2 regions of the Micromonospora sp. NBC_00821 genome follow, and region 2 is predicted to be linked to the other one. Evidence: riboswitches for the same ligand, from Rfam matches in the RefSeq annotation. Region 2 holds a riboswitch; the other holds the start of a gene.
What was found. Region 2 has a riboswitch for ZMP and ZTP ahead of OHB44_RS16725 (glycine hydroxymethyltransferase). Riboswitches for the same ligand answer to the same signal wherever they lie in the genome.
Positions count from the first base shown of each region.

Region 1 (10,431 bases), 1.8 Mb from region 2:
GAAGGTCACCAGCCGTTCGCCGAGGTAACATCGTGCACCGGAGGGCCGCTGACCTTATGAAGTCTCACGACCTGGTCGACACGACCGAAATGTACCTGCGCACCATCCTCGAGCTGGAAGAAGAGGGGGTGCCACCGCTGCGTGCCCGGATCGCCGAGAGGCTGCAGCAGAGTGGCCCCACAGTGAGCCAGACCGTCGCCCGGATGGAGCGCGACGGCCTGCTCACAGTCGAGGGAGACCGGCACCTGACGCTCACCGCACTGGGTCGCGGCAGCGCCGTGTCCGTGATGCGCAAGCACCGCCTCGCCGAACTGCTGCTGGTCAACGTCATCGGGATGCCCTACGAGGAGGCCCACGAGGAGGCCTGCCGCTGGGAGCACGTGATGAGCGACGCGGTGGAGAAGCGGGTCTACGACCTGCTCAACCGGCCGACCCGTTCCCCGTACGGCAACCCGATCCCCGGGCTTCAGGAGCTGGGTTCGCCGGCTGCGGAGACCACCGAGGCCGCCGAGGGCGAGCGCAACCTGGCCTTCCCCGGCCTTTCCGGGTCGGTAGTGGTGCGCCGGATCTGCGAGAGCGTGCAGAAGGACGCCGACGTGCTGCGCCAACTGCACGCCGCCGGTGTCGACCCGGGTGCCACTGTGACAGTGGCCCAGGAACGCGACGGGGTGTCGATCGACCGCTCCGGTGACCGGGTGCGGCTGCCCCGTGAGGTCGCCTCCCGGGTCTTCGTCGCCGCCAACTGAGCGAACGGGCTGAGCAACCGGGCATCCGGGCGTCACAACGCCCGGGTGTCCACCTTTTTCGCCAACGCGGTCAGGTCACCGGTCAGCTTCTCCACCACTGAGCGCTCACTGCCACGGGCAGTGGTCCAGCTCACCGTGGCCAGCCGTCCGTCGCCGGCCAGCCAGCCCACCTCGGCGACCGGCCCGTGCCCGCTCGCCGCGGCGGTGGTCCGCTTGTACGCCTGCTGGCCCAGCCCGGTGACCTTCGCCGCCTTGTCCGGCACCACGTCCGCGCCGAAGCTGGCCTTGTCGACAGTGGTCTCGGTCACGCTGAGCGTCAACTCCGGCAGGGTGGCACCCGCGGCCCGGACCACACAGGTGTGGGTGTCGCCCTGTTCGCTGGCCGCCGCCACGTCGAAGCGGACCTTCACCACCTGCTCGATCACCGCGAAGTCCAGCAGACGGCAGGCGCCGCCCGAGGAGGCCGCCGCCACGTCCACAGCGATCGGCACCGGCGGCGGCACCGCCACCGGTTCCGCCTCGTCGGCACAGCCACTCACCAGCAGCCCGGCCAGCCCGGCGACCACGATCCGACCGCGCACACTCCACCCTCTCGCCGAACCGACGGCGGAAGGCGCCCGCCAGATGTCCGTCGGACACCGTACGGGGTGTCGGTGTCGCGCGGAAGTCCTCGTCCACGCCTATTCCGAGGGTGGATCATCCACGTACGGACAGTGCCGGCAGCCGCGCCCACAGCACGTGCCCCGGCGGGCCAGGAAACCGGCGCTGAGCACGAACAGCCCGCTCGCCGGGTCGAGGTAACCGGCCTCACCGGCCGCCAACGCGGCGGTGTGCGCGGCGAGGATCCGGGCCCGGTCGGGATGGTCGGACGGCAGCCGGGACGGGTGCGGCTCGGTGAGCGGCCGGTCGGCCAGGGGTAGTCGCTCTCCGGTCACCGCAGCAGTCTAGGGACGGTTCGTGGTCGGCCTCCCGCTGCCTGGGGCGAGACATACCCTCGGCGTCGTCGCGGCGAGCGGTCGTTTCGTCGTACGGTCCGACGACGATCGGGTTCGACACCCGTCGACGCATACGGAGGAGACGCAATGCGAAAGATCGTTGTGCAGATGAGCGTGTCGTTGGACGGGTTCTTCGAGGGCCCCGGCGGCGACATCGGCTGGCACCAGGTCGACGAGGAGTTGCACCAACACTTCAACGACGTGATCGCCCCGATGGGCGGGTTCCTCAGCGGCCGGGTCAGCCACGAGATGATGGCCGCCTACTGGCCGACCGCCGATCAGGACCCGGCCGCCAGCGGCCCGGAGCGCGAGTTCGCCCGGATCTGGCGGGACATGCCGAAGATCGTCTACTCGCGCACCCTCGACCACGCCGACTGGAACGCCACTGTCGTACGCGAGGTCGACGTCGAGCAGGTCCGCAAGCTCACCGCCGAAGCGGGCGGAGACCTGGCGCTCGGTGGGGCCGACCTGGCCGCGACGTTCGCCCGGCACGACCTGATCGACGAGTACCGGATCTACGTCCACCCGGTGCTTGTCGGTAGGGGCCGTCGACTCTTCCCCGACACCGAGACTCCGACCGGTCTGCGGCTGGTGGAGAGCCGGGTCTTCGGCAACGGGGTGGTCCTGCTCCGTCACCAGAGGGTCCGCTGACCGATGAGCGCAGCGGCTTGAGTCTCCACCGGGGGGAGACACGAGGGTGGAGGCATGAGCGGGGAGACGCATCACACGATCGGCGAGCTGGCCCGGCGGACCGGCCTGACCGTCAAGACCATCCGGTACTACGCCGACAGCGGGATCGTGCCCCCGACGGACCGGAGCCCGGCCGGCTACCGCCGGTACGGTCCGGCGGACGTGGCCCGGTTGGAGCTGGTCCGGACGCTGCGTGAGCTGGGCCTGGACCTGGCCACCATCCGGCGGGTGGTCAACCAGGAGGTGACAGTGCCCGAGGTGGCCGCCGCGCACGCCGAGGCGCTCGCCGTGCAGATCCGGGTGCTGCGGCTGCGCCAGGCGGTGCTCACCGTCGCGGCGAGGCGCGGGTCGGGCCCGGCCGAGGTGGACGAGCTGCACCGGCTGGCCCGGCTCACCACCCGGGAACGGGGGCAGTTGGTGGCCGACTTCCTGGCAAGCGTCTTCGCCGGTCTCGGCGACCAACCCGCGTACCCGGGTGTGATCGTCTCGATGACACCGGAGCTTCCCGACGACCCGAGCACCGAGCAGGTCGAGGCGTGGCTGGAACTGGCCGAGCTGTGTCGGGAGCCGGAGTTCCGGGCCGGGATGCGGCAGCTGGTCCGGCAGCACGCCGCCGACCACGACGTGTCGGGTTTGCCCCGCCCGGACGCCGTCGCTGTGGTCCGGGACGCGGTGGCCCCCGCCCTCGCGGCCGGTCTCGACCCGACCAGCCCGGACGCCGACCCGGTGGTCGCAGCCGTCACCGGCCGGTACGCCAGCCTGCGCTGTCACTCCGACGACGCCGACCTGCGTCGGCGGTTGCTCGACCGGCTGGTGCCGGCCAACGATCCCCGCCGGGACCGCTACCTCGACCTGTTGGCGGTGATCAACGGCTGGTCGACAGGCGACGCGACCGCGCCGGCGGTGGACTGGTTCATCCGGGCCCTGCGCGCCCGGATGCCCGAGCTGACCCGTTGAGCTGACCGATAGTGGCGTCAGCCGAACCAGGTCATCGCCTGGCCGTGGCCCCTCGCCCAGGCCAGCGGCTTCCCGTCGAGCGCGAGAACGTTGTACAGCGCATCGTCGGGTGGCTCGGGCAACGCGTCGTACCGGAGCACCTCCGGCCCCTCGTTCGCGACCCAGTGCCCCGGCAGCTCGCGGACCAACCGGACGAACGCGTCCCGGCGCGGCGGCGGCACCTGATAGAGCACCGACGTGTGGAAGACCACGAGCGTCGCGTCGGTCGGCGCTCGCGCGGCCAGCGCCGGCAGGTCGTCCACCAGGTCGCCGCGGACCAGCAGCGGCGGGTCGGCGGCGGCGACGGCCGCCGCGGCGCGCAGCCGGGCCCGCCGGTGGGCGTGCTCCGGCCAGATCAGCGCGTCCAACCAGGACACGTCGTCGCTGTCGGTCACGTCGAGCGGGTTGAGGTCCAGGCCGGCCCGCCACACCACCCGGGGTACGCCTGCCGGCGGCACCAACCCGTCGGCCGCGCAGTCGAGGACCAGCTCACCGGAGCCGACCTGATGGTCGCCGTAGCGGTATGCGTACCGGTCGGGGTAGAGGCATAGCCCGGCCGACGCACCGACCTCCAGCAGGGCGAGGGGCTGCGGCAACGCGGCGAGCACCGGCAGTAGGACAGCGCACCGGCCCGCCTCGTTCGTCTGGGTGGCCCGGGTGCGCATCTGCGTCTCGATGGCCGGCCAGTGCGTCACCACGTAGTCGTGGAACGCGGCCGGGTCGTCGACCGGGCCACCGAGCCAACGGACGACGCCGAACAGCAGATTCGGTTGCCGCTTGGCCGACGGAAGCCCGCCGAGCAGGGTGAGCAGCTCGTCGTCGCCGGCGACGGCCTGCGACAGGCGCTCGTACGTGGGCGACACCCCGCGCGCCTCGCGGCTGCCGAACTCGGCGTACGTCTCAGCGGTCGTCATGCCTCATCGTCGCAGCCCATTCCTCGGTATTTCAGCCCCCGTTCCCGTGCGCTGGCTCACCCGCCTCGTAGAGTGCTGCGGCGGCTGGACCGTTGAGCAGCAGCTCAGTCGGGGTGCGGGCAGGGGCAACGGGGAGGAACGTGTCGTGCGGGGTGACGGTGTCCGGGTACTGATCGTCGGTGGAGGTGTCGCCGGACTGGCGGCGGTGGCCGCGCTACGCGAGTGGGGCGCGACGATCGACGTGGTCGAGCGGGCATCCGAGCCGACCGACTCCGGCACCGGCATCTACCTCACCGGCAACGCGACGCGGATGCTCGACGTACTCGGTCTGTGGGAGCCGGTCGCCGACGTCGCCGTGGAGGTCACCCGGCAGCGCAGCGCCAACCAGCGCGGGCGTCGCCTCTTCGACATCGACGTGGCCGCGCTGTGGCGGGGCGTCGGGCCGTGCGTGTCGCTGCCCCGGGCACAGCTGCATCGGGCGCTGCTCGACGGCGTCGGCGACGCCCCGATCCGCTGGGGCCGCCAGCCGGTCGCACTCCTGCAAGACGGCGACCAGGTCGCCGTCGAGTTCGACGACGACAGCACCGGACGGTACGACCTGGTGGTCGGCGCGGACGGGGTGAACTCGACGGTCCGCCGGCTCGCCTTCGACGGCCAGGTGGCCCGCGACCTCGGCCAGTACGCGTACCGGTGGGTCGCTCCCCGCCTCGGCGACGAACCGGTCTGGTCGGTGCAGTTGGGGCGCGGCAGGCAGTTCCTGACCATCCCGATCAGCGCCGAGCAGACGTACTGCTACTACAACGACGGCCCGGTGGCCGATCGGCCCGGCTGGCGCGACGAGCTGGCCGCGACGTTCACCGAGCCGGTGGCCACCATGCTCAAGGCCCTCGACTACGACGACAGCACCCTGCACGCCGGGCCGAACCAGGAGGTCGTGCTCGACTCCTGGTCCCGGGGGCCGGTGCTGCTGGTCGGCGACGCCGCCCACGCCACCTCGCCGAACATGGCCCAGGGCGCGGCGATGGCCGTGGAGGACGCGGTCGTGCTCGCGTTGTCGTTGGCCGCCGCCGATTCCGTCGCCGACGCGCTGCGTGGTTTCGAGGCGCGGCGTCGCCCGCGTACCAACTGGGTGCTCAGTCAGACCCACCGCCGGGACAGGGCCACCGGGCTCCCGCCCTCGCTGCGCGACCTGGTGATGCGCCGCCTCGGCGAGCAGATGTTCCGCTCGAACTACGGCCCCCTGTTCGCCCAGCCCTGACGGGTCCGAGGTGACCGGCCCGCTCACGGCAGCTGGCCCGGCCGGTCCACGATGGCGACGCGGAGTAGCGCGACAGCCGTGTGCAGGGACTCCTTGCCGTTGCGCACCACCGACCCACGGCGGCCCAGGAAGACGTGGGTGTCGCGGTCGAAGAGGAAGTCCTCGTTGCCACCGATCACGCCGGGCATCCGGATCGCCACCCCGTGTCGACCTGCGGCGTCCACCACGTCGCCCGATATGACGACCGCTCCGGGCTCCCGCGCCAGCAGTTCGAACAGCGCCGCCAGCGCTCGGGGCGGCACGTAGCCGTCGAGCATCGACCGCGCGGTGGTGTACACCATGCTCTCGTCCCCGTACACGGCCTCCTCATCGGCGCCTTCGGGGAGATGCAGGTCGACCGGGTTTTCCCGAAGGTATCGAAGCAGCTCATCCGGATCGGTGGGCAGGTTGCCGTGGTACGCGGGCGGCTGGAACGCGTCGAGCTTCTTCGTGGGATCGGCGGCATCGCCCATCCGGAGCTCCCTCAGCTCGCTCCACCCGTTCGGGTCGCTCTCCGGTCGGTAGCGTCCCTGCGTGTACGCGACCCCGCCGGCCGACTCCCACAGTTGGTTCCGAATGGTCTGGTAAGGGCCGCTGTCCGGCAGGTCCCGGATTGTCGCCAGGGATTCCGTGAAGACGTACTGATCGGGTCGGGCGGTGAGTTCCGGCTGCTGCCGGGCCGCGTCGGCGGCCAAGTGGAAGATCTCCGACGCGCTGGCCGTCGGCGGCGGCTGGTCGCCCACCCTGACCGTCTGCACCACCAGCGCACCGGCGGTCAGCGCGACCGCCAGCCCGAACGCTCCGGCAAGGCGCCAACCGCGCAGAAACCGGGTACGCCGTCCGGCGAGACGGGCCGCCGACGCCATCTCGGCCCGCTGGGCGACGTGTGCGGTCAGATCCCTGAGGAGCTGCTCCTCGAAACCCTGCGGCGACCGTTCGGTCTCGTTCATCGTCATCTCCGTCTCATCAGGCGAGGGTGGTGACCGGGCGGGCGAGCACGGCGCGGACGACCCGGCGGGCACGATGCAGGCGGACCCGAGCGGCGACCGGTGACATCCCGAGCACCGTCGCCGCCTCCGCGACGGTGAGGCCGTCCACGGCGACGAGTTCGACGAGCGTCCGGGTGCCCTCGGGCAGCTCGCTCAGTGCCCGATGGGTGCGGCGGGCCGCCGACTCGGCGTCGATCCGCTCCTCGATCCGGGCGATGTCGTCGGGGCCCAGGTCCCGTCGTCCGGCCAGCCGTCCGGTCACCCGCAGCCGTTGGGCCGCCCGACGCCGCTCGTCGCCGATGACGTTGCGGGCCACCCCGTACAGCCAGCCGATCTGGCTACCCCGGTCCGGTCGGTACCCGGCCGCCGACTCGATCACCGCCAGGAACACGTCGGCGGTGAGGTCGGCGGCGAGGTGTGGGTCGTCGACCCGCCGCGCCACGAACCGGCCCACGGCCTCCAGGTGCCGCCGGTAGAAGACCTCGAAGGCCACCGGATCGGTTCCGATGCCGGAAATGTCGTCGTCGGCTCGGCTCGGCTCACTCACAGGCCGTCCTCCCTCGTAGCCTTCACACCCCTTCTTCGTAAGCCGGAGCGCGGGTGTTACCGAACCATTCGGACGGCGGGTGCGGATCCGCCCGGCGCTGATGGCGGCGCTGCTGGTCCAGTTGGGCAACCGCCCTGGTGATGCGGCATCATCGAACCACCGGCGACTGGCGGCACGGGGATGGTGGAACCATCGGGGAGCCTCTCGCGGGCGTCGACCGCCTGGGCGCCTGCGTCGAGGAACCATCATGACCACGACCAGCGAATCCACAGAACAGCACACCCCGTCGGGCACGGCCCGCCTGCTGCCGGGGGCACCCGTCGCCGAAGCCGTCCTGGCCGAGACCGCCGACGCAGCCGCCCGCCTGCGCAACCGCGGGATCACACCGAGCCTCGCCACCATCCTCGTCGGCGACGACGACGCCAGCGCCGGCTACATCGCCATCAAGCAACGTCAGGCTGCCGCGCTCGGGTTCGCGTCCCCGCACGTGCATCTGCCGGCCACCGCCACCCAGGCCGAGCTACACCAGACCATTGCCCGATTCAACAACGATCCGGCCGTACACGGGCTGCTCGTGCAGTACCCCGTTCCGGGGCACCTGGACTACGACGCGGCGTTGCTGACCATCGATCCGGACAAGGACGTCGACGGCATGCATCCGCTGAACATGGGGCGTCTCGCCGTCGGCCTGCCCGGCCCGCTGCCGTGCACTCCCGCCGGCATCGAAGCCCTGCTGGCCTACTACGAGATCCCCGTCGCCGGTCGTGAGGTCGTCATCCTCGGCCGCGGCGCCACCCTGGGCCGCCCCCTGGCCATGCTGCTCGCTCAGAAGCGCCCGACCGCCAACGCCGCCGTCACCGTCGTCCACACAGGCGTGCCCGACTGGGCCCGCTACACCCGCCGCGCCGACATCCTCGTGGCCGCCGCCGGCGTACCCGGGATCGTGCGGCCTGAGCACGTCAAGCCCGGCGCCGTCGTCATCGGCGCTGGCGTCCGCTACGAAGGCCGGCGCCTCCTACCGGACGTGGACGAAGCGTGCGCCGAGGTCGCCGGCGCCATCACGCCCCGGGTCGGCGGGGTCGGTCCGACCACCGTCGCGATGCTGTTCCGCAATGCGGTGCGCGCCGCCGAGCGAGCGAGCTAGATCACCCGCCGTCCCGGCTTCCCTGAGCCGATGGCCCGCCTGGCAGCCCACCGCGCAACACCCTGACGAGCGTGATGCCTGTGAGTCATCAAGATGACTCACAGGCATCACGGCCAACGACAACATGCCCTCCCGCGCGAACCTCCAGGGGACCCGGAAACGGCGCTGCCCCGACTCCCTCGTGGGAGCCGGGGCAGCGCCGCGTTTCGCGTACGTCAGCTGCAGCCGCTGGTGGAGCCGCAGCCCTCGCAGACGTAGCAGCTACCGGCGGGGCGCATCTTCGTACCGCAGGTGAAGCAGAGCGGCGCGTCGGCGGCCTTGCCGATCACGGCCTCCAGCAGTTCGGTGCTGGAGCCCACGCTCGGAGCCGGCTTGGCGGCGGCCACGTCGGCCATCTCCTGGGCCGGCTGGGCGACAGCCTCCGGCTTGGCCGGGGTCGCCACCGGCGCGGAGGACGCCATCGCGGTGAGCTCGGCGCCGGTGACGCCGGCAGCCTCCGCGTCGGCCTCGGCCCGCAGCTGCGCGGCCCGCTCCGTGGCGGTGAAGATGCCCAGCTCGGCGCGACGCTCGTAGGGCAGGAAGTCCAGCGCCAGGCGACGGAAGATGTAGTCCATCACCGAGGCCGCCATCCGCACGTCCGGGTCGTCGGTCATACCGGCCGGCTCGAAGCGCATGTTGGTGAACTTGCTGACGAACGTCTCCAGCGGCACGCCGTACTGGAGGCCGATGCTGATGGCCACCGAGAAGGCGTCCATCACGCCGGCCAGGGTGGAGCCCTGCTTGGACATCTTCAGGAAGACCTCACCGAGGCCGTCGTCCGGGTAGGACGACGCGGTCAGGTAGCCCTCGGCGCCACCAACGGAGAAGCTGACCGTCTCGGACGGGCGCTTCTTCGGCAGGCGCTTACGCACCGGCCGGTACTCGATGACCTTCTCGACAGCGGCCGGCGCGGCCGCTGCGGTCTCGACGGCGGCCGGCTCGGTGGCCTTGTTCGACTTGGCCACCGAGAGCGGCTGGCCGACCTTGCAGTTGTCCCGATAGATCGCCAGCGCCTTGAGGCCGAGCTTCCAGCCCTCGAAGTAGATCTTCTCGACGTCCTCGACGGTGGCCGCCTCCGGCATGTTGACCGTCTTGGAGATGGCGCCGGAGACGAACGGCTGGATGGCCGCCATCATCCGCACGTGACCCATCGGGGCGATCGTCCGCTCCCCCATGGCGCAGTCGAAGACCGGGTAGTGCTCCGGCTTGAGGCCGGGGGCGTCCACCACGTGGCCGTGGTCGGCGATGTGCTCGACGATCGCCTCGACCTGCTCCTCGGGGTAGCCGAGGCTGCGCAGGGCCCGCGGCACCGTCTGGTTGACGATCTGCATCGAGCCGCCGCCGACCAGCTTCTTGAACTTGACCAGCGCCAGGTCCGGCTCCACGCCGGTCGTGTCGCAGTCCATCATGAAGCCGATCGTGCCGGTCGGGGCGAGGACGCTCGCCTGCGCGTTGCGCCAACCGTTCTTATCACCGATCTTGTTGCCCTGGGTCCACTGCTTGGTCGCCTCGCGGACGATCGCGGTGGCCACCGGACTGGTCGGCTTGATCTCGTCGTTGGCCGCGGCGTGCTTACGCATGACCCGCTTGTGCGGCTCGGCGTTGCGGGCGTAGCCGTCGTACGGGCCGACGACGCCGGCCAGCTCGGCCGAACGGCGGTAGGCGGTGCCGGTCATCAGGGACGTGATCGACGCGGCGACCGAGCGGCCCTGGTCCGAGTCGTACGGCAGGCCGGTCGCCATCAGCAGGGCGCCCAGGTTGGCGTAGCCGATGCCGAGCTGCCGGTAGGCGCGGGACGTCTCACCGATCTTCTCGGTCGGGAAGTCCGCGAAGCAGATCGAGATGTCCATCGCGGTGATGACGAACTCGACGGACTTGACGAACTTCTCCACCTCGAAGCCACCGTCGGCGCGGAGGAACTTCATCAGGTTGAGCGAGGCCAGGTTGCACGAGGAGTTGTCCAGGTGCAGGTACTCCGAGCACGGGTTCGACGCGGTGATCCGCCCGGTCTCCGGGCAGGTGTGCCAGTCGTTGATCGTGTCGTCGTACTGCAGACCGGGGTCGGCGCACTCCC
Region 1 is NZ_CP108880.1:1,865,471-1,875,901, reverse strand. It holds gene OHB44_RS08700 (metal-dependent transcriptional regulator) at 57-746, shown strand; gene OHB44_RS08695 (hypothetical protein) at 779-1,327, opposite strand; gene OHB44_RS08690 (DUF5522 domain-containing protein) at 1,427-1,681, opposite strand; gene OHB44_RS08685 (dihydrofolate reductase family protein) at 1,829-2,392, shown strand; gene OHB44_RS08680 (MerR family transcriptional regulator) at 2,447-3,388, shown strand; gene OHB44_RS08675 (DUF2332 domain-containing protein) at 3,406-4,341, opposite strand; gene OHB44_RS08670 (FAD-dependent monooxygenase) at 4,487-5,599, shown strand; gene OHB44_RS08665 (CU044_5270 family protein) at 5,623-6,588, opposite strand; gene OHB44_RS08660 (RNA polymerase sigma factor) at 6,605-7,174, opposite strand; ZMP/ZTP riboswitch at 7,327-7,408, shown strand; gene OHB44_RS08655 (bifunctional 5,10-methylenetetrahydrofolate dehydrogenase/5,10-methenyltetrahydrofolate cyclohydrolase) at 7,422-8,318, shown strand; gene OHB44_RS08650 (vitamin B12-dependent ribonucleotide reductase) at 8,534-10,431, opposite strand, start outside.
Region 1: it holds a riboswitch for ZMP and ZTP, as region 2 does, so the genes downstream of both, OHB44_RS08655 (bifunctional 5,10-methylenetetrahydrofolate dehydrogenase/5,10-methenyltetrahydrofolate cyclohydrolase) here and OHB44_RS16725 (glycine hydroxymethyltransferase) in region 2, are expected to answer to the same signal.

Region 2 (10,431 bases):
GGCCCGGCTCAACGAGGACGTGTTCGGCCAGACCGGGGTGCGTACCGTCGTCACCCACCTGGGCATCAACGACATCTGGATGTCGAACGACTCACCCGAGGCGATCATCGGCACGCTGCGGCAGATCAACCAGCAGCTCCAGCAGCGCGGGCTGACCAGTCTGGTGGCCACGCTGACGCCGTACGAGGGGCACGGCGCGCCGGGCGTGTGGACGCCGCAGAAGGAGGCCACCCGCCAGGCGGTGAACGCGTACCTGCGCGGCAGTCGGGAGTTCGACGGGCTGCTCGACTTCGACCGGGTGCTGCGCGACCCGGCACGGCCCAGCCAACTGCTGCCCGCGTACGACTCGGGGGACCACATCCACCCGAACGACGCCGGCAACCAGGCACTGGCGAACGCCGTGCCGCTGCGGCTGCTCGACCTGTGACACGGGCCGGGGCGGCGGGTGATCCCCGCCGCCCCCGGTCACCGACATCGGCGGGGGAGGAGTTGGCAGTGGACGTGGACGAGATACTCACCGGCCTGTACAGCGAGGAGGGCAGACAGGACCCGTACCCGTGGTACGCGGACCTGCACCGGCTCGGCCCGATCAGCGCGGTGCCGTCGCGCGCCGAGCACCGGACGGTGGCCGCCGTCGCTGTCGGCTACGACCTCGTCGACGGGTTGCTGCGCGATCCGGAGTGGACGAAACAGCCGCCGCCGGGCTGGGAGGCGCAGGAGATCCTGCGGACCTTCCAAACCTCGATGATGTTCGTCAACCCGCCCGATCACACTCGGATGCGGCACGTCTTCTCCCGTACCTTCACGCCGCGCCGGCTCGGCGCGCTGGAACCGGTGATCCTGCGGGTGGTCGACGAACTGCTGGACCGGATGGCGGACGCCGGGGAGGGCGTAGTCGACTTCGTGGCCGACTTCGCATACCCGATCCCGGCCCTGGTGATGGCCGAGTTCATCGGCATCCCGGCCGCCGAGTTGCAGTGGTACCGCGAGCGGGTGGAGTGGATCGACGAGTTCCTGGACGTGGCGGGGAAGACCCCGCAGCGGCTCGCCGCTGCCAACACCGCCGCGCGGGAGTTGCGGGCCTTCTACCGGGAGCTGCTCGGGCACCGCCGCCGGGTGCCCGGGGACGACCTGCTCAGCGCGTTGGTCGAGGCGCTCGACTCCGGGGAGGTGGAGCTGACCGAGGAGGAGCTGGTCAGCAACCTGATCGTGCTGTTCAACGCCAGCTTCGTCACCACCGTCTACATGTTCAGCAACGGGCTGCCGTTGCTGCTGGCCCACCCGGAGACCGTCGCGGCGCTGCCCACCGACGCCACGCTGGCGCAGGGTTGCGTCGACGAGGTGCTGCGGTTGGCGAGCCCTGTGCACTTCCTGGCCCGCGCCGCGCCGGCCGACACCGTGCTGCACGGCGTGCCGGTCGCCACTGACGACAACGTGCTCATCATGATCGGGGCCGCCAACCGCGACCCGGCCCGCTTCCCGGCGCCGGACACCTTCGACCCGACCCGTTCCGGCCCCCCGCCGCTGGCCTTCGGGGTGGGCCCGCACTTCTGCCTCGGCGCGGCGGTGTCGCGGTTGGAGGGCCGCCTCGCGCTGCCCCGGCTGTTCGCCCGGTTCCCCGCGCTGACGGTCACCGAGACGCCGACGTACAGCGGCAGCCTGTTTCTGCGCGGCATCGACACGTTGCTGGTCAGCACCGGTGGATAGGAGCGACATGGCAGTGCACCCGGAGGTGGCGGCCTACCGGGCGGCCCGTGCCGCGGCCGGCACCCCGCCGCTGTACGCACAGACCCTGTCCGAGGCGCGCGCCGCGGACCTGGCCGCGATCCGCGCCGGCAGCGGCGCGGTCGAGCCGGTGGCCGAGGTACGCGACGAGCGGATCCCCGGGCCCGCCGGTGAGCTGCGGCTGCGGGTGTACCGGCCGACGGGTTCGGGTCCGCTGCCCACAGTGCTGTACTTCTTCGGCGGCGGCTGGACGCTCGGCAGCATCGACACCGCCGACGGCATCTGCCGGCGCCTGGCCAACGCGGTGCCCTGTCAGGTGATCACCGTCGGCTACCGCCTCGCCCCGGAGCACCCCTTCCCGGCGGCGGTGCACGACTGCCACGCCGCCACCTCGTGGATCGCCAGGCACGCCGAGGAGCTGGGCGTGGACCCGACCCGGCTGGCGGTGGGGGGCGACAGTGCCGGCGGGAACCTGGCCGCCGCGGTCACCCTGCTCAGCCGTGGCGACGGGCCGCCGCTCGCCGCGCAGCTGCTGGTCTATCCGAACACCGACCAGAGCGGCGAACCGGCCGGGGACGACGACCCGGCGCTGTTCAACAGCCGTTCGGTCGCCTGGTACCGGAGGCTCTACCTGGCCGACCCGGCGCACGCCAAGAATCCGCTGGCCTCGCCGCTGCTCTCCGACGACCTGTCCGGGTTGCCGCCGGCGCTGGTGATCACCGCCGAACTGGATCCCCTGTGCGGCGAGGGACAGCGGTACGCCGAGCGGTTGCGCGACGCCGGTGTGTCCACCCGGTTGGAGCACTACCCGGGCATGATCCACGGATTCTTCGCCATGCCGGGCACCTTCACCGACGGGCGGCGCGCGCAGGAAAGCGCCGCGGCCTTCCTCCGCGAGCGCTTCGGGCTCCCGGCCAGGCCGAGCGGGGTGCGTGAGCCGGCCGAGCCGGATGCCGCGACGGGCCCGGGCGATGGGTGAGCGGGTGTTGGCCGACCTGCCGGCCGTGGCGCTCGCCGACTACGCCGAGCGCGCCCGGGCCGTGCTGCCGCCGGACGTGTGGGACTACCTGGCCGGCGGCAGCGCGTCGGAGGTGACCCTCGCCGCGAACCGTCGCGCGCTGGACCGGGTCGCGGTGCTGCCCCGGGTGCTGCGCGGGGTGGACACCGTCGACCTCGGCACCCACCTGCTCGGCCGTCGGTACGCCATGCCGGTCGGGGTGGCGCCGATGGCGTACCAGCGGTTGGTGCACCCGGACGGAGAGCTGGGTCTGGCGGCGGCGGCCGGCGCGGCCGGAATCCCGTACCTGGCCAGCACGCTGGGCAGCACCCCCATCGAACAGGTCACCGGGGCCGGCGCGGACGTCTGGTTCCAGCTCTACTGGCTGCGCGACCGGGCGCTCGTCCGCGACCTGCTGGACCGGGTCGTCGCGGCCGGGTGCCGGGCGCTGGTGGTCACGGTGGACGTCCCGGTGCTCGGCCGACGTCCCCGGGACCTGCGCAACGCGTTCCGGCTGCCGGCCGAGGTGGTCGCCGCGAACCTTCCCGACGGTCGCGACGCGCTGGCGCACTCCGGTGCCCCCGGGGTGTCCGCGATCGCCGCGCACACCGCCGCGTCGTTCGCGCCAGCGCTGCGCTGGGCCGACCTGGCGTGGCTGCGCGAGCAGGTCGACCTGCCGCTGGTGGTCAAGGGGCTGCTGGACCCGCGCGACGCGACCGAGGCGGTACGGGTCGGCGCGGACGCGGTGGTCGTCTCCAACCACGGCGGGCGGCAACTGGACGGCTCACCGGCGAGCGTCACCATGCTGCCGGAGGTTGTCGACGCGGTCGGGGACGACTGCCAGGTGCTGCTGGACAGCGGCATCCGGTGCGGCACCGACGTGCTGCGGGCGCTGGCGTTGGGCGCGGCCGGGGTGCTGGTCGGCCGGCCGCTGCTCTGGGCCCTCGCCGCCGGTGGCGAACCGGCCGCCCGGGACGCGTTGGGGCTGCTCGTCGCCGAGTTGACCGATGCGCTCACCCTGGCCGGCTGCGCCGACGTGGTGGCGGCCGGCGAGCTGCGCACCCTCGGGGTGGGCTGAGGGGTGAGCGCCCCCGAACCGGTCGACCTGACCGTCGCCGACCTGCACCCCGCGCTGGGCGATCCGGCGCTGACCTCGATGAACTTCCTCAACGAGGTGTCCGAGCGCTACCCGGCGGCGGTGTCCCTCGCGGCCGGACGGCCATACGAGGAGTTCTTCGACCTCGCGGCGGTGCACCGGCACCTGGACACCTTCCACCGGCACCTCGTCGACGACCTGGGGCACCGACCCGAGCAGGCCCGGCGGCTGCTGCTGCAGTACGGCCGGACCAAGGGCATCGTGCACCACCTGATCGCCCGCAACCTCGCGGTCGACGAGGGGATCACCGTCGACCCGGAGGACGTGGTGGTGACCGTCGGCTGCCAGGAGGCCATGTTCCTGGTGCTGCGGGCGTTGCGGGCCGGGCCGACCGATGTGCTGCTCGCTGTCGCCCCGACCTACGTCGGGCTGACCGGGGCGGCACGGCTGGTGGACCTGCCGGTGTGGCCGGTCGCCGGTGGGTCGGGCGGGGTCGACCTCGCCGACCTGGCCACCCAGGTGCACCGCGTCCGGGCGGCGGGGCTGCGTCCACGCGCCTGCTACCTCATGCCGGACTTCGCCAACCCCTCCGGGGTCAGCATCGACACCGCCGACCGGCAACGGCTGCTGGACCTGGCCGGGCAGGAGGATCTGCTGCTGCTGGAGGACAACCCGTACGGCCTGTTCCACAGCGACGACGGACCACGCCCGCCCACCCTGAAGGCGTTGGACACCGGCCGGCGGGTCGTCTACCTCGGCTCGTTCGCCAAGACCGTGCTCCCCGGCGCACGGGTGGGTTACGTCGTCGCCGACCAGCGGGTTGCCGGCCCGGACGGGCGGGTCGGCCCGCTCGCTGACCAACTCGCCATGATCAAGAGCATGGTCACCGTCAACACGTCGCCGATCGCGCAGGCGGTGATCGGCGGCCGGCTGCTGGAGCACGGATGCAGCCTGGTGGCCGCGAACACCCGGGAGCGGTCCGCGTACACACGGAATCTGCGCCACCTGGTGGCCGGGCTCACCCGGCGCTTTCCCGATCAGCCGGACCGGCCGGACCGACCCGCGGTGCGGTGGACGGTGCCGGCCGGCGGGTTCTTCGTGGTGGTGACAGTGCCGTTCCCGGTCGACGACGCGCTGCTGGACCGCTCGGGGCGCGACTACGGGGTGCTGTGGACGCCGATGGCGCACTTCTACGACGACAACGCGCCGGTCCACGCGTTGCGGTTGTCGGTCAGCGCTGTCACACCGGAACAGATCGACCTCGGGCTGGATCGGCTCGCGGCGCTGATCACCGACGAGGTGGCGCGCCGGGCGGGTTGACACACCGCGTTCATCGGATGGCAATGCGCGACGACCCGCGTGCCGCCGTCCTGGTTGGACGGTCATAATAAACCGCATGGTTGCCTGGGAGTACGCCCTGCTCGTCCGTCGCTATCAGGGACAGGGCCGCAATTTTCACGTCTCGTTCGTCTGGTACGCCCCGGACGGGTCACGCAAGGACATCACCGCCTACGGCGACACCGCCATCGCACACCTCAACCGCGCCGGCCGGGAGGGGTGGGAGCTGGTCTCCGCCGCCGAGGACGTCAACAACGTCCAGGGCAGCACCGAGGTCCACCGCTACCACCTGAAGCGCCCGATGGACTGAGGACTCCCCGCCCCCCGCGTCGATCATGGGATTGTGGTGGTGGACGACAGTCGTGCACCAACCCGGATCGGGCACCACAACTCCATGATCGACGCGGTCGAGGGGCTAGCTCAGGTCGATGCCGGGGTAGAGGGGGTACGTGGCCAGCAGATCGGTGGCCTGCCGGGCCACCTTGTCCGCCAGGCCGGCGTCCAGGTTGTACTTCGCCTTCGACGGGGTGCCGTCGGCGTTGGCGCCGGCGGTGGTCTGGGTCAGCACGGTGTGGATCAGCTCGGCGGTCTGGTCCATCTCGGCGGTGCCCAGGCCCCGAGTGGTCAGAGCCGGGGTGCCGATCCGGATGCCCGACGTGTACCAGGCGCCGTTCGGGTCCTGCGGGACCGAGTTGCGGTTGGTGACGATGCCCGAGTCGAGCAGGGCCTGCTCGGCCTGCCGGCCGGTCAGCCCGTAGCCGGACACGTCGATCAGCACCAGGTGGTTGTCGGTGCCGCCGGTGACCAGCGTGGCGCCCCGGCTCAGCAGCCCCTCGGCGAGCGCCTGCGCGTTGTCGACGATCCGCTGGGCGTAGTCGGCGAAGTCGGGCCGGCGGGCCTCGGCGAGCGCGACCGCCTTGGCCGCCATCACGTGCGGCAGCGGGCCGCCGAGCACCATCGGGCAGCCCCGGTCCACCTGGTCGGCCAACTCCGGCTGGCAGAGCACCATGCCGCCGCGCGGGCCGCGCAACGACTTGTGCGTGGTGGTCGTGACGATGTGCGCGTGCGGCACCGGGTCGAAGTCGCCGGTGAACACCTTGCCGGCCACCAGGCCCGCGAAGTGCGCCATGTCGACCATGAAGGTGGCGCCGACCGAGTCGGCGATCTCGCGCAGGATCCGGAAGTTCACCTTCCGGGGGTACGCCGAGTAGCCGCCCACCAGGATCAGCGGCTTGAACTCGCGGGCGGCCTCGGCCAGCCGGTCGTAGTCGATCAGGCCGGTCGCCGGGTCGGTGCCGTAGCTGCGCTGGTCGAACATCTTGCCGGAGATGTTCGGCCGGAAGCCGTGGGTGAGGTGGCCGCCGGCGTCCAGCGACATGCCGAGCATCCGCTGGTTGCCCAGTTCGCGGCGCAGCGCGAACCAGTCGGCCTCGGTGAGGTCGTTGACCTGGCGGACCTGGGCCTTCTTCAGGGCGGGAGATTCCACCCGGTCGGCCAGCACCGCCCAGAAGGCGACCAGGTTGGCGTCGATGCCCGAGTGCGGCTGCACGTACGCGTGCGCGGCGCCGAACAGCTCCCGGGCGTGCTCGGCGGCGAGCGCCTCGACGGTGTCGACGTTCTGGCAGCCGGCGTAGAAGCGGCGGCCGACGGTGCCCTCGGCGTACTTGTCGCTGAACCAGTTGCCCATGGCCAGCAGGGTCGCCGGGGAGGCGTAATTTTCGCTGGCGATCAGCTTGAGCGACTCCCGCTGGTCGGTCAGCTCGGCGCCGATGGCGTCGGCGACCCGCGGCTCGACAGCCCGGATCACCTCAAGGGCACTCCGGAATGCGGTGGATTCGGCGTTGCGGGACATGCGACCTCCAACAGACGTGCGGGAAGGCCCAGGCGCTCGGCAAACGTCCACGTGACGAGGCCGCTCCCCGATGGTTCTCCATCCCCACGCGCCAGTAACGGCCCGGAAGGATCCTACCGGGCCGGAACCGGCCGTTCGGGCCGCCCTCCGGGAGGCGACCCCGCCAACGTGATTGGGCGGTGCGTCGCGGGGCACACGGTAGGAGACCACCGCACCGTCACGGGTGCGGTCAGGGTTCGTACAGAAGGAGTCGAGAACATGACCACACCCACCTCCGACCGGCCGCTCGCCCTGGTGACCGGGGCCTCCAGCGGAATCGGGTACGAGCTCGCGGCGCAGTTCGTCGAGCACGGCTTCGACCTGGTGATCGCCGCCGAGGACGACGGCATCGAGGCGGCCGCGCAGAAGCTGCGCCGCGACGGGGGCCCGCAGATCTGGTCGGTCCGCGTCGACCTGGCCCGCGAGCAGGGCGTGACGGAACTCGTGGCCGCCGTCACCGCGACCGGACGGCCGCTGGACGCGCTGGCGCTCAACGCCGGTCGGGGCGCCGGTGGCGCCTTCGTCGGCGGCACGGACCTCGCCGACGAGCTGGAGATCGTCGACCTCAACGTGCGGTCGACGGTGCACCTGGCGAAGCGGCTGTTGCCCGGGATGGTCGAGCGGGGCACGGGCCGGGTCCTCTTCACCTCGTCGATCGCCTCCACCATGCCGGGGTCGTTCCAGGCGGTCTACAACGCGTCGAAGTCGTTCGTGCAGTCCTTCGCCGAGGCGCTGCGCAACGAGCTGAAGGACACCGGCGTCACGGTGACCTCGCTGATGCCCGGGCCGACCGACACGGAGTTCTTCGACCGGGCCGACATGGAGGACACCCGGGTGGGCTCGGGCAAGAAGGACGACCCGGCGAAGGTCGCCGAGCAGGGCTTCGAGGCGATGATGAGGGGTGATCAGACGATCACCGCCGGCTCGCTGATGAACAAGGTGCAGACGGCCGCCGGCAAGATCATTCCGGACAAGCTCAAGTCCGAGCAGCACCGCAGGATGGCCGAGCCGGGATCGGGCACCTGACCCGTGACGCACGACGAAGGGCCCGGCACGGTGCCGGGCCCTTCGGTGTGAGCGGGTGCCTCAGGCCGTCACCGCATCGAGCGCCTTCTTGATCGCCTTCGGCGCGGTGGGGGTCCGCGGCGCGTCCGCGCGCAAGGCGATCATCTTCTCGCCGATCTCCTGGAGCTGCTTGCGGCCCAGCGCGTCGCGGACCTTGGGGAACCACTCCTGCTCTTCCTCCTCGACGTGGTGGGTGACGTTCTCGATCAGCACCGTCGTCTTGGCGTTGAACCGCTCGTCGTCGGCGTCCATGCTGGCCAGCTCGGCGCAGAGCACATCGGCGACGTGGTGTTCCTCGTACGACTCGAGGATGTCGTCCTCGAGGTCGGGCAGCAACCGGCGAACCTCCGGATACATCACCTCGTTCTCCAGGTAGGTGTGCACGGTCAGTGCCTCCAGGATCTGGTCCACCAGCTTCTGCCGCTGGCTCGCCGGCCCCTCCTCGGCGTCCTGGAAGGCCTTGAACAGGCGGCGCATTTCCTTGTGGTCCTCTTTGAGCAGGACGATGGCATCGGTCGACACCGGTATGACCTCCCTGAAGAGTCTCGGCTGGTGGAGTTCCGGTACCCCGACGCCGATTGCGGAAACAGGTGAAACCGCCTCAGACCATCGCCAGGGTGCGGGGGATCTCGTCGAGCAACTCCCGAGCCAGAAAGCCGATCCGGCCGTAGCGCGGAATCAGCCGCTGGCCGCTCACCGAGTGCGCGAACGAGCCCCAGCAGGCCGCCTGCGCCGGGTCGGCGCCCCGCGACAGCAGCCCCGCCAGCAACCCGGCGAGCACGTCCCCGCTGCCGGAGGTGCCCAGCCCGGCGTCGCCGCTCTCCTCCCGCCAGCCCCGACCGTCCGGGGCGGCCACGTGCCCGTACAGCGACACGACCGCCTCGTACCGCGCGGCCAACTCGGCCGCCTCGGCGTCCAGGTCGTCGCCCGGCTCGCGCCCGAGCAGGTGCCCGGCCTCGGTCACGTTGGGGGTGAGCACCACGGGCCGACCCGAGCCGACCAGCAGGTCCGGTGCGTGGCTGAGCGCACCCAGGGCGTACGCGTCGAGCACCAGCGACGTGTCCGGACGGGCCGCCTCCAGAACCAGGCCCAGCAGGCGGTTGGTCTCGTCGATCGCCTTCAGACCGGGGCCGACCGCCACCACGTCGGCCTGCGCGACCAGGTCGCCGAGCTGGCCGTCGCGATCCGCGGCCACCGCGCCGTCGGCGGTCTCCGGCAGACCGATCACCAGCGCCTCGGGCACCTGGATGCTCAGCGCGGCGGCGGTGGACTCGGCGGCGGCCAACTGGAGCACCCCGGCACCGGCGCGCAACGCGGCCACCCCGGCGAGCAGCACCGCGCCCGGCGTGAAGCGGGAACCGCCGACCACCAGCACGGTGCCCCGGCTCTCCTTTCCCCCGACCGGCACCGGCAGCGCCCAGTCCCGCAACAACGCCGGGGTGATCACCTTCACCTCAGACCGGCTCGGCATGGATCTCGTCCTCCCTGGTCGGCTGGGCACCCTGCTGACGCAGGTGCGCGACATCGTTGAAGGCGGTGAGGGCCAGGCGGTCCTCGCCGTCCGCCGACCACTCGGTGATCGAACAGTTGGCGATCACGTCCTGCCGGGTCAGCGCCATCAGCTCGTCCTCGGTCAACCCCTCCAGCAGATAGCGAAGCAGGAAGACCAGCGCGTCGTGGCCGAAGAGCAGCACCCGACAACCCTCGTGGTCGCGGCGCAGGTCGCCCAGCAGCGTCCGCAGCCGCAACGCCACGTCCGTCCAGGACTCCCCGCCCGGCGGCCGGTAGTAGAACTTGCCCAACCGCTCCCGGCGCTCGGCCTCGTCCGGGTACCGTCGGCGCACCCCGTGCCCGGTCAGCCCGTCCAGGACGCCCAGCTCCCGGTCGCGCAGCCGCTCGTCGCGGTGCACGGGAATGTCGGTGCCGGCCAGCGCCAGCCGCGAGGTCTGCACCGCGCGCAGGTACGGCGACACCACCGCCACGTCCGGGCGCCTCGCGTCCGGAAGCTCGGCCAGCCAACGGCCGGTCGCCCGAGCCTGCTCCTCGCCGGTCGGGGACAGTGGCACGTCGGCGTCGCGGTGGGTGAGGTCGATCAGCTCCGCGCCCGACGCCTCGGCGTGCGTCGCCGCGACGTTCGCGGTGCTCTCGCCGTGCCGGACGATCCACAGGGTTGCCAGTTCCGCCATGCGGCCCCCCTACCCGGCACGAGCGTCCGGTAATCGGACCGCCGTCCGCCGCCTAGCGGCGGCTCTGCCAGGGACGCAGCCCTGCCTGGAGCGTCGACTCGTCGCGTCGGCGGAAGAGGTACGTGAAGGACTG
Region 2 is NZ_CP108880.1:3,641,969-3,652,399, forward strand. It holds gene OHB44_RS16695 (SGNH/GDSL hydrolase family protein) at 1-427, shown strand, start outside; gene OHB44_RS16700 (cytochrome P450) at 496-1,707, shown strand; gene OHB44_RS16705 (alpha/beta hydrolase) at 1,715-2,704, shown strand; gene OHB44_RS16710 (alpha-hydroxy acid oxidase) at 2,697-3,800, shown strand; gene OHB44_RS16715 (aminotransferase-like domain-containing protein) at 3,804-5,138, shown strand; gene OHB44_RS16720 (hypothetical protein) at 5,206-5,466, shown strand; gene OHB44_RS16725 (glycine hydroxymethyltransferase) at 5,572-7,008, opposite strand; ZMP/ZTP riboswitch at 7,028-7,117, opposite strand; gene OHB44_RS16730 (SDR family NAD(P)-dependent oxidoreductase) at 7,267-8,073, shown strand; gene OHB44_RS16735 (hemerythrin domain-containing protein) at 8,134-8,634, opposite strand; gene OHB44_RS16740 (NAD(P)H-hydrate dehydratase) at 8,714-9,583, opposite strand; gene OHB44_RS16745 (histidine phosphatase family protein) at 9,567-10,298, opposite strand; gene OHB44_RS16750 (GNAT family N-acetyltransferase) at 10,351-10,431, opposite strand, start outside.